2 regions of the Thermosynechococcus sp. TG215 genome follow, and region 2 is predicted to be linked to the other one. Evidence: predicted binding sites of a transcription regulator. Region 2 holds the regulator's gene; the other holds the start of a gene.
What was found. The regulator HrcA, encoded in region 2, represses chaperone genes, less so after heat shock. The targets are predictions, from matches to a motif close to TTAGCACTCNNANNNTNNGAGTGCTAA.
Positions count from the first base shown of each region.

Region 1: the regulator HrcA is predicted to act here: its motif matches at 2,425-2,451, upstream of groES (co-chaperone GroES).

Region 1 is NZ_CP134178.1:916,782-921,276, forward strand. Features, by position in the region: gene RHJ02_RS04310 (folylpolyglutamate synthase/dihydrofolate synthase family protein) at 1-521, opposite strand, end outside; gene RHJ02_RS04315 (MORN repeat-containing protein) at 491-1,123, opposite strand; gene RHJ02_RS04320 (carbohydrate ABC transporter permease) at 1,539-2,363, shown strand; gene groES (co-chaperone GroES) at 2,551-2,862, shown strand; gene groL (chaperonin GroEL) at 2,932-4,495, shown strand, end outside.
Region 2 is NZ_CP134178.1:248,296-252,790, reverse strand. Features, by position in the region: gene RHJ02_RS01140 (IMS domain-containing protein) at 1-91, shown strand, start outside; gene RHJ02_RS01135 (carbohydrate ABC transporter permease) at 84-962, opposite strand; gene carA (glutamine-hydrolyzing carbamoyl-phosphate synthase small subunit) at 959-2,107, opposite strand; gene hrcA (heat-inducible transcriptional repressor HrcA) at 2,201-3,259, opposite strand; gene RHJ02_RS01120 (recombinase family protein) at 3,396-4,495, opposite strand, start outside.

The sequences.
Region 1 (4,495 bases), 670 kb from region 2:
ATCACACTCACCAAAGGGGGCTGACATACATTGGTGGCGTCCAAGCGCCCCCCCAAGCCCACCTCTATCACCGCCACATCCACCCGCTGCTGGGCAAAATACAACCATGCCGCCGCCGTGATCACTTCAAACTGACTGGGGGGATAAGCCACCTGTGGCAGTACCGCTTCAATGTGTTGAATCAAGGTCAAAAAGACCTCAGGGGCAATGGGTTCACCATCGACACAAATGCGCTCACACCAACTCAACAGATGGGGTGAAGTATAACGCCCCGTGCGATAGCCCGCCGCCCGCAAAACACTATCCAAATAGGCACACACCGACCCTTTGCCATTTGTCCCCGCAACGTGGATCAAGGGCACCTGTAACTGGGGAGACCCCAAAGCACTCAGCAGCGCTTGGATGGGTTCAAGGCCAAGGCGCACCCCAAAGCGGGCGTAGGGACTTAGCGCCGCCGTCAGCGGATCACTCACAGCCTGATTGAAGCAGATTAGCGGGGTTCGCGGCGACCATTGCGCCATGTGGCCACAATGCGGGAGCCATCCGGTAGCGTAAAGACCCCCTGTCCTTCAAATAAGCCATTGCGAAACTGTCCGGCATAGCTTGTGCCATCTCCGAAGGAGAGCGTTCCAGTTCCATGATACTTGCCCGCTAGAAACTGCCCCTCATAGCGGGTACCGTCGGGAAAGGTGAGCACCCCCTCCCCATGGTATTGACCATTGAGAAACGTGCCCTCGTAGCGTTGACCATTGGCCAGTTGGAGAGTGCCCTTGCCATTGAAGATGCCATCCACAAACCCCCCTTCGTAGCGTCCCCCATCGGCATAGGTGAGCACCCCCTGACCGTGGTAGCGGCCATTGCGAAATTCCCCTTCATAGCGGTTGCCATTGGCCATTGTGAGGATACCTTGGCCATTAAAGCGACCATTGAGCAATTCCCCTTTGTAGGTGCTGCCGTCGGGAAGTGTCATGGTAACATCCCCGGTGACACGCCGCCCTTCATAGACGGCAATTTGGGCAGTTACAGGAGCTAAGTGCAGGGTTGCACATCCTAAACCAACAAGGCAAGAACTCATCACCCAGCGGTAAATAACAGCAGGATTTGGGTTGTACAGATGAGTCATTACTGGACACTCCACAAGGGTGGACAATTGCAACTTCTCTAACTGGCACAGCTTGTCTCCTATGCAAACTTGGGGAGGAAACTCAAAGCTTTGTCTTGGAATCGGTCTCTGTGCCTGCAGCACTTTGAATAAGCAAGTCCTCAGGAGGGTGGTCAAACACTCTCTTGCGAGACGCAAAGGGTGGTATAGTGCTCCCTTGATAGCGTCTTGAGCAAAATCTTGATTGCAAGGATGTCCTCAAGCGCCCTCCCAACCCCCTGAGTGGGGCAGATAAATCTCTATGAAAGGGGGAAGGAGAATGTACCTCACTGGCAGTTAAAGCAGGGATGAGGGAGAATTGGACATGCAGCTCTCAAGAGGCCGGCTTTCCGAAGGGCGCAGGGTTTTGTTTGGGGAAAGGAAGGTTGTGGATGGGCTGAAACGGCTCTTGGGCAGGGGTCACTCCTTGGGGTTGACCCTAGTATTGACATTGGGGGCGTTGCTGGTTCTCAGCCCCCTACTGGTGGTGCTCTGTACGTCGGGCTGGCCACCGGGAACCCTACCTACCCAATTGTTGCCACCCCAAGGCTGGACATGGCAGAGCTATCAGGCAGCATGGCAGCAGGGACACTTTATCTTGGCCTTTGCCAACTCAACGTTTGTGGCTTTAGCGGTAACGGCGCTCCAGTTGGTGACCTCAGCCCTAGCGGGTTACGCCCTTGCGCGACTTTCGTTTCCGGGGCAACAGACGATTTTGCTGCTGATGCTGGCAACCCTAGTGATCCCATTTCAACTTTTGGTGATCCCAATTTTCCTCATCCTCAAGGCGGGTCATCTGATCAATACCTATGGCGCCTTGATCTTGCCGACGGCGGCCAATGGCTTTGGCGTCTTTTTGATGCGGCAGTTTTTTCTCACATTGCCCGTTGCCCTTGAGGAGGCAGCCCTCTTGGATGGGGCAAATCGCTGGCAAGTCCTCTGGCATATTCTCTTGCCCCTGAGCCGACCGGCCTTGGTCACACTCTTTATCTTTACCTTTATTGGGGAGTGGAATGACCTCTTTAAGCCCTTGGTCTTTACCACTAAGCCAGAACTGATCACAGTGCAGCTTTCCTTGGCCAGTTTTCAGGAGCAGTTCACCAATGATTGGCCGTTGATGATGGCGGCAGCGGTGATTGCCACTGTGCCGGTGATGATTTTGTTTATTTTGGGTCAGCGGCAACTGATTCGCGGCATTGCCACGACGGGACTAAAGAGCTAAAGTTCCGTTCGGAAAACCGTACTGCAACAGGAGTTGCGATCGCCAACCGTCTCTCGCTACATTAGCACTCGAAGGGTGAGAGTGCTAAACAACTGCAAGTGATGCTCTTGCCCCCCAAAAACTGCGCGATGAGCCGTGCAGTGAGTGCTATCAATCCATACTCTTACAATTGGGAGAACAGTACGCTATGGCAGCCGTATCTCTAAGCGTTTCAACTGTGAAGCCGTTGGGCGATCGCATTTTTGTCAAAGTCAGCGAAAGTGAAGAACGTACCGCAGGGGGCATCCTCCTGCCCGACAATGCCCGTGAAAAACCCCAAGTGGGCGAAGTGACCGCCGTCGGTCCTGGCAAACTCACTGAAGACGGCAAGCGTCAGCCCATGGATGTGAAAGTGGGGGACAAAGTGCTGTACTCCAAATATGCCGGTACTGAAGTGAAACTGGCGGGCGAAGACTACGTTCTCCTCTCGGAAAAAGACATCTTGGCCATTGTTGGCTAAGTCGCTGACACTCCTTACATTTCTGTGCGATTTTTCATCACTGTTGAACGATTGAGGTAGGAAACACCTATGGCGAAGCGCATTATCTACAACGAAAATGCTCGTCGTGCCCTCGAAAAAGGGATGGACATCTTGGCTGAATCCGTGGCCGTGACCCTTGGTCCTAAAGGACGGAACGTAGTTCTGGAGAAAAAATTTGGCGCCCCCCAAATTGTCAACGACGGGGTGACGATCGCCAAGGAAATTGAACTGGAAGATCACATTGAAAATACCGGTGTGGCGCTGATCCGCCAAGCCGCCTCGAAAACCAATGATGCTGCCGGTGACGGTACGACTACGGCAACGGTTCTTGCCCATGCCATGGTGAAAGAGGGGCTGCGCAACGTAGCTGCCGGTGCTAACCCCATTGCCCTGAAACGCGGGATTGACAAAGCCACCCACTTCCTTGTGGAAAAAATTGCTGAACATGCCCGTCCGGTGGAAGATTCCAAAGCCATTGCCCAAGTGGCAGCAATTTCCGCGGGCAACGATGAAGAAGTGGGTCGGATGATTGCCGATGCCATGGACAAGGTGGGCAAAGAAGGCGTGATCTCCCTCGAAGAAGGCAAATCCATGACCACCGAACTCGAGGTCACTGAGGGGATGCGCTTTGACAAGGGCTACATCTCCCCCTACTTTGCCACCGACACCGAGCGCATGGAAGCGGTGCTTGATGAACCCTTCGTGCTGATCACCGACAAGAAAATTACCTTAGTGCAAGATCTGGTGCCGATCCTCGAACAAGTGGCTCGCGCCGGTAAACCGCTGGTGATCATTGCTGAAGATATCGAGAAAGAAGCCTTGGCGACCCTCGTGGTCAACCGTCTGCGCGGTGTCTTGAATGTGGCTGCGGTGAAAGCTCCCGGCTTTGGCGATCGCCGTAAAGCAATGCTCGAAGATATTGCCGTCCTCACAGCGGGTCAAGTGATCACCGAAGATGCCGGTCTGAAGCTGGAAAATACCAAGCTGGATATGCTCGGTAAAGCTCGCCGCATCACCATCACCAAAGATCACACCACGATTGTGGCCGAAGGCAATGAAAAAGCCGTCAAAGCTCGCTGCGAGCAAATCCGTCGCCAAATCGAAGAAACCGACTCCAGCTATGACAAAGAAAAACTGCAGGAGCGGTTGGCCAAACTGGCCGGTGGTGTGGCAGTGATTAAAGTCGGTGCTGCCACTGAAACCGAAATGAAAGATCGCAAACTCCGTCTGGAAGATGCGATTAACGCCACCAAAGCCGCTGTTGAAGAGGGGATCGTTCCCGGTGGCGGTACCACCTTGGTGCACTTGGCGCCTGAGTTGAGCAACTGGGCGGCTGAGCACCTGACGGGTGAAGAACTGATTGGTGCCAACATTGTTGAGCGTGCCCTTAGCGCTCCCCTGCGTCGCATCGCTGAAAACGCGGGTCAAAACGGTGCCATCATTGTCGAACGGGTCAAAGAAAAACCCTTCGATGTGGGTTATGATGCCGCCAAAGATGAATATGTCAACATGTTCGATGCTGGTATCGTTGACCCTGCCAAAGTCACCCGCTCGGCTCTGCAAAATGCGGCCTCTATTGCCGGTATGGTGCTGACCACCGAGTGCATCATCG
Region 2 (4,495 bases):
TATTTCCTATAGCGATCCCTACCGCGTCATTTACACCTTTACCCGTCGCGGCAATCAATGGTTGATTCAACGCATGCAGGTGGTTAGCTAAGGGGCATTTCCACCTGTCGGCCAAACTTGAGATTCAAGAGAGACAACGACAGGATAAATAGGAATAAGACCAGTCCCATCGTACAGGCGTAGTTGATCTCTAAGCGCTGAAAGGCATTCTCATAGATGTAATAAACAATGGTCTTGGAGCTATTGAGGGGCCCCCCTTGGGTCATGACATAGACCTCTTCAAAGACCTTCGTGGCAGAAATTGCTGAGATAATGCTCACCAAAAGAATATAGGGACGCATCAGCGGTAGGGTAATATCCCAATGCTGTCGCCAGCCGTCACTGCCATCGAGTGCTGCCGCTTCGTAGAGTTCACCACTAATCCCCTGAAGTCCCGCCAGATAGATCACCATGTAGTAGCCCAAGCCTTTCCAAATCGTGACGGCCATGACACTAAAGAGGGCGAGTTGGGGACTTGTCAGCCAAGGAATCGGGGTGTCCCGCAGATGCAGACCCTGTACCAGTTGATTGAAGAGGCCATTGGGGGCATAGAGCCAGCGCCAAGCAATCCCCGCCACCACCATTGAGATAATCACGGGGCTGTAGTAGGCAGCACGAAACCAGTGGATGCCCCGCAGGGGTTGATTGACCAGAATCGCCAACAGCAGGGGGGCGATCGCCAGAATCGGCACCACGACCACTAAATAGAGGAAAGTATTGGCCAAGGTTTTCCAGAAAACACCATCGCGCCACAATTGCGCAAAGTTGGCCCATCCCACCCACACAGGCGGACTCAGGAGATCCATCTCATAGCGGGTGAAACTCAGGAAAAAGGCCTGTAGGGCTGGCCAAAAGACCGTCAGTGTGAGTAACCCCAAGGCAGGGGCAAGAAAGAGATAGGGGGTGAGCGATCGCCCTTTCATTGGCTGCGGGGGTGTTGTTGACGATAGGCACGCATTTGCGCCACAAAGTCGCCAAAGAGATAATCAGCATCGTGGGGGCCGGGGCTGGCCTCAGGGTGGTACTGCACTGAGAAAATCGGCAATGTTTGGTGCTTCAGACCGGCAACGGTTTTGTCATTGAGGTTAAAGTGGGTAATCTCAACGGGGGTTTGGGCAAGGGATTCTTCAGTAATGGCAAAGCCGTGGTTTTGGCTGGTAATTTCCACTTGCCGGGTCAGGCCAGCGGGCTGGTTCAACCCGCGGTGACCAAATTTCAGTTTGAAGGTTTCCGCCCCCAAAGAAAGTCCCAACAACTGATGCCCCAGACAAATGCCAAACATGGGACGCTGAGCCGCCAGTAATTTGCGTGCGGTTTCAATGCCTTCCTGAACCGCCGCAGGGTCGCCGGGGCCATTGGAGAGGAAAATGCCATCGGGGTCATAGCTGAGAATCGTTTCCGCTGGGGTATCCGCCGGCACAACAATCACACGGCAACCATAACTAGCCAAGCGACGGAGAATGTTGCGCTTCACGCCAAAGTCAATAGCCACAACCGTCAAGGGTGGCTCTTCGGTGGCTGTTTGGGGACGAAATTCCCAAGCCGGGGGCGTCGGTTCTGTCCATTCATAGGGGGTGCGGGTGGTCACCACCTTGGCTAGATTTTGTCCCTGCATACTGGGAGCGGCAAGGACTTTTTGCAGCAGTTCAACGGGATCAAGGATTTCCGTGGAGATGCCGCCATTCATGGCACCGACAGTACGAATTTTGCGGGTGAGGGCGCGGGTGTCAATCCCGTAAATGGCGGGAATGCGATGGGCTTTGAGGTAATCAGGTAAGGATTGTTGCGATCGCCAGTTACTGGGAATGTCACAGATATGGCGAGCAACCGCACCGCGCACTTGGGGGCGATCGGATTCATCGTCTTCGGGCGTTGTTCCAGTATTGCCCAACTCAGGGTAGGTGAATGTCACGATTTGACCACAATAGCTTGGGTCAGTGAGTACCTCTTGATAACCCGTCATGCCGGTATTAAAGACCACTTCGCCAATGGCTGTTCCCGGTGCCCCAAAGGAAAAACCGCGAAAGACTGAACCATCGGCAAGAACCAGCAAGGCGGGTGTCGGCATTTCAATATCTCCAACTGGGAAAGCCCAATAGTTTATTGTGCATGATAAAGCCGGCCGTTGACTGCACAAGAATTCTCGGATGTTTTGATTTTCTTACTTGCGGCGACTCACCTGTTCAGTTAGATAATCTGCCGCTGTGGCCACTAGGGGAATAATCCGTGCATAGGGCATCCGCGTCGGCCCTAGAATGCCAATACTGCCCACGGGGGAGTCCCCATAGCAATAGCAGGAATAAACCAGTGTACAGGACTGCATCGGCGCTAAGGTATTTTCACTGCCAATGCGGATTTGCACCTGCGAGGGGGCTTGGCTATCGCCACTGATCAAGGGAGCCAGTTGATCCTGTTGGTCTTCGAGAAGATGCAGTAGCATTTGCACCTGCTCCACTTGGGAAAACTCCGGCTGCTGGAGAACATCGGCAAGACCACTGATGACAAAGGAAGTGCCTTGGTGGCTGTAGCGATCGCTCAACTGCCGCAGTAGGGTCTGAAGCTGCTGACTGTAGGTCTGAAACTCCAAATCCAGTTTTTGCCAGTCAATGGCACTGAGTTCCACCAGCGATCGCCCCTGCAACTGATGATTGAGGAAGTTGGTCAGTACCTGGAGGGTGCGCTCCCGCAGCTCAGGATCCTCTTCCCCTTGCCCCAATTGGATCAGTGCCGACTGGGTTTCGTAGGTATCGAGCACAAGAATCACCATCACCTGCTGGGAATCCAAGGCGACCAGTTGAATCACCCGAATCTGCCGCTCCAAACGATTGGGGAGCGTAATCAGGGTAATGTAACCACTGAGATCCGAGAGCAACTGCGCCGCTTGCCGCAAGATCACCTCAAGGCGTTGTTGCCCCCAGATAAACCGCTCACTCAAGAGACTCTCGGCTTTGCGAGCCACATCGGGAATGGGCTGGATCAGTTCATCCACATAGACGCGATAGCCAGAATCAGAGGGCACCCGCCCTGCGGAGGTGTGGGGTTGGTAAAGCAGGCCACTTTTTTCGAGGAGCAGCATCGTATTGCGCACCGTGGCCGGGCTGACGTTGAGGTTGTATTCCGTGGCGATCGCTTTTGAGCCGACGGGTTCTGCCGTGGCAATGTAATGGTTAATCGTGGCGCCAAGAATTTGTTTTTGGCGATCGCTGAGTTCAATCGTCATAACCCCTTACACCTGTGACTTGTTATCTGTGTTTTTTATCTATCTATAAACTAGCCTTTGTATTTCAGCAATTCTGAGTTGCAACTTGCGGCTATGGCGATTGGTCTTTTGTGACTAAAAACTCAGCTAGAAATGGCTAAGCAGTACTGCCAATGGGGGATTCCCAAATAAATTGCAGATGGATCGACCAAGGCTGTGGCGGGCGGCTGGTGACCGCTATGGCATGTAAAAACTCCCGTAGATAGAACCGTTGCTCTGCTGCCGAGAGTTGGTACCAAAATTGCGGCTGACCAAGGGTCACCGCCAGTTGCAAAAGATTACTAGGGGGCAATTGGGCCTGCTGTGCCTCAATTTGTGCCCGTTCCCCAGCCAGTTTATAGCGGCGCAGTTGAGCGGTTTCGGGATCCAAGAGGCCTTGGGCTTCTAGTTCGGCAAGGCGGTGCAGTTGGGTTTCAATTGCTTGCAGTTGAGCCGTCAACGGTGGCGGCGGCAGCGACAGTTGGGCGATCGCGGGCGGCAGGCGCTCAGCAATTTGATCAATCACAGCAGCCAAGGCCGCGTCGTAGGGAATGCTGCGACATTTGGGGGAGAGGGGACAGTGCAGGGGACGCAAGTAGGCATATTGGCTCGGTTGGCGGTAAGGCTGCACCTGAGTCCGGCCAAAGCGTTGCTGACATTGGCGGCAAATCACCAATCCCGCCAGAGGATGGGGGGCACTAGCACTGCGACGAGGCAGAGAGCGTTGGCGTCGCAACAGCCGATCCACCTGAGCCGCTTCATCGGGGGCAATCAGGGGGGCATGGGTCTGAGGAATCACCGTTTTCCCTTGGTAGTAGAGATGGCCGCGATAGACGGGGTGGGTCAACCAGCGCCGACCGGTCGCTACGCTAATCTGCTTGTGGTGGGTGGTGGCAATAAAGCGCACCGCTGCACTGAGGGAGCCATAGAGGAGAAAATGCTCGACAAAATCCTTGACGACAACGGCTGCCGCTCGATCAATGACATAGTGCTCTTTGCCCCGGCGATAGCCATAGGGAGCACGACCCGGCGGCGGACGGTGCTTGAGGCGATTGCGGGCATGGCCATGGCAGAGAGTGTGGTGATGGAGTTGCTGCTTTACTTGATCCCAAAGGGATAGCAGCTGATCTCCGCTGGGGGGGCGATCGCTTACGTAGCCTTCGGCTAGGGCAATCACCATAATACCCGCTGCCTCCAGTTGCCGCAGGCGATCGCTCA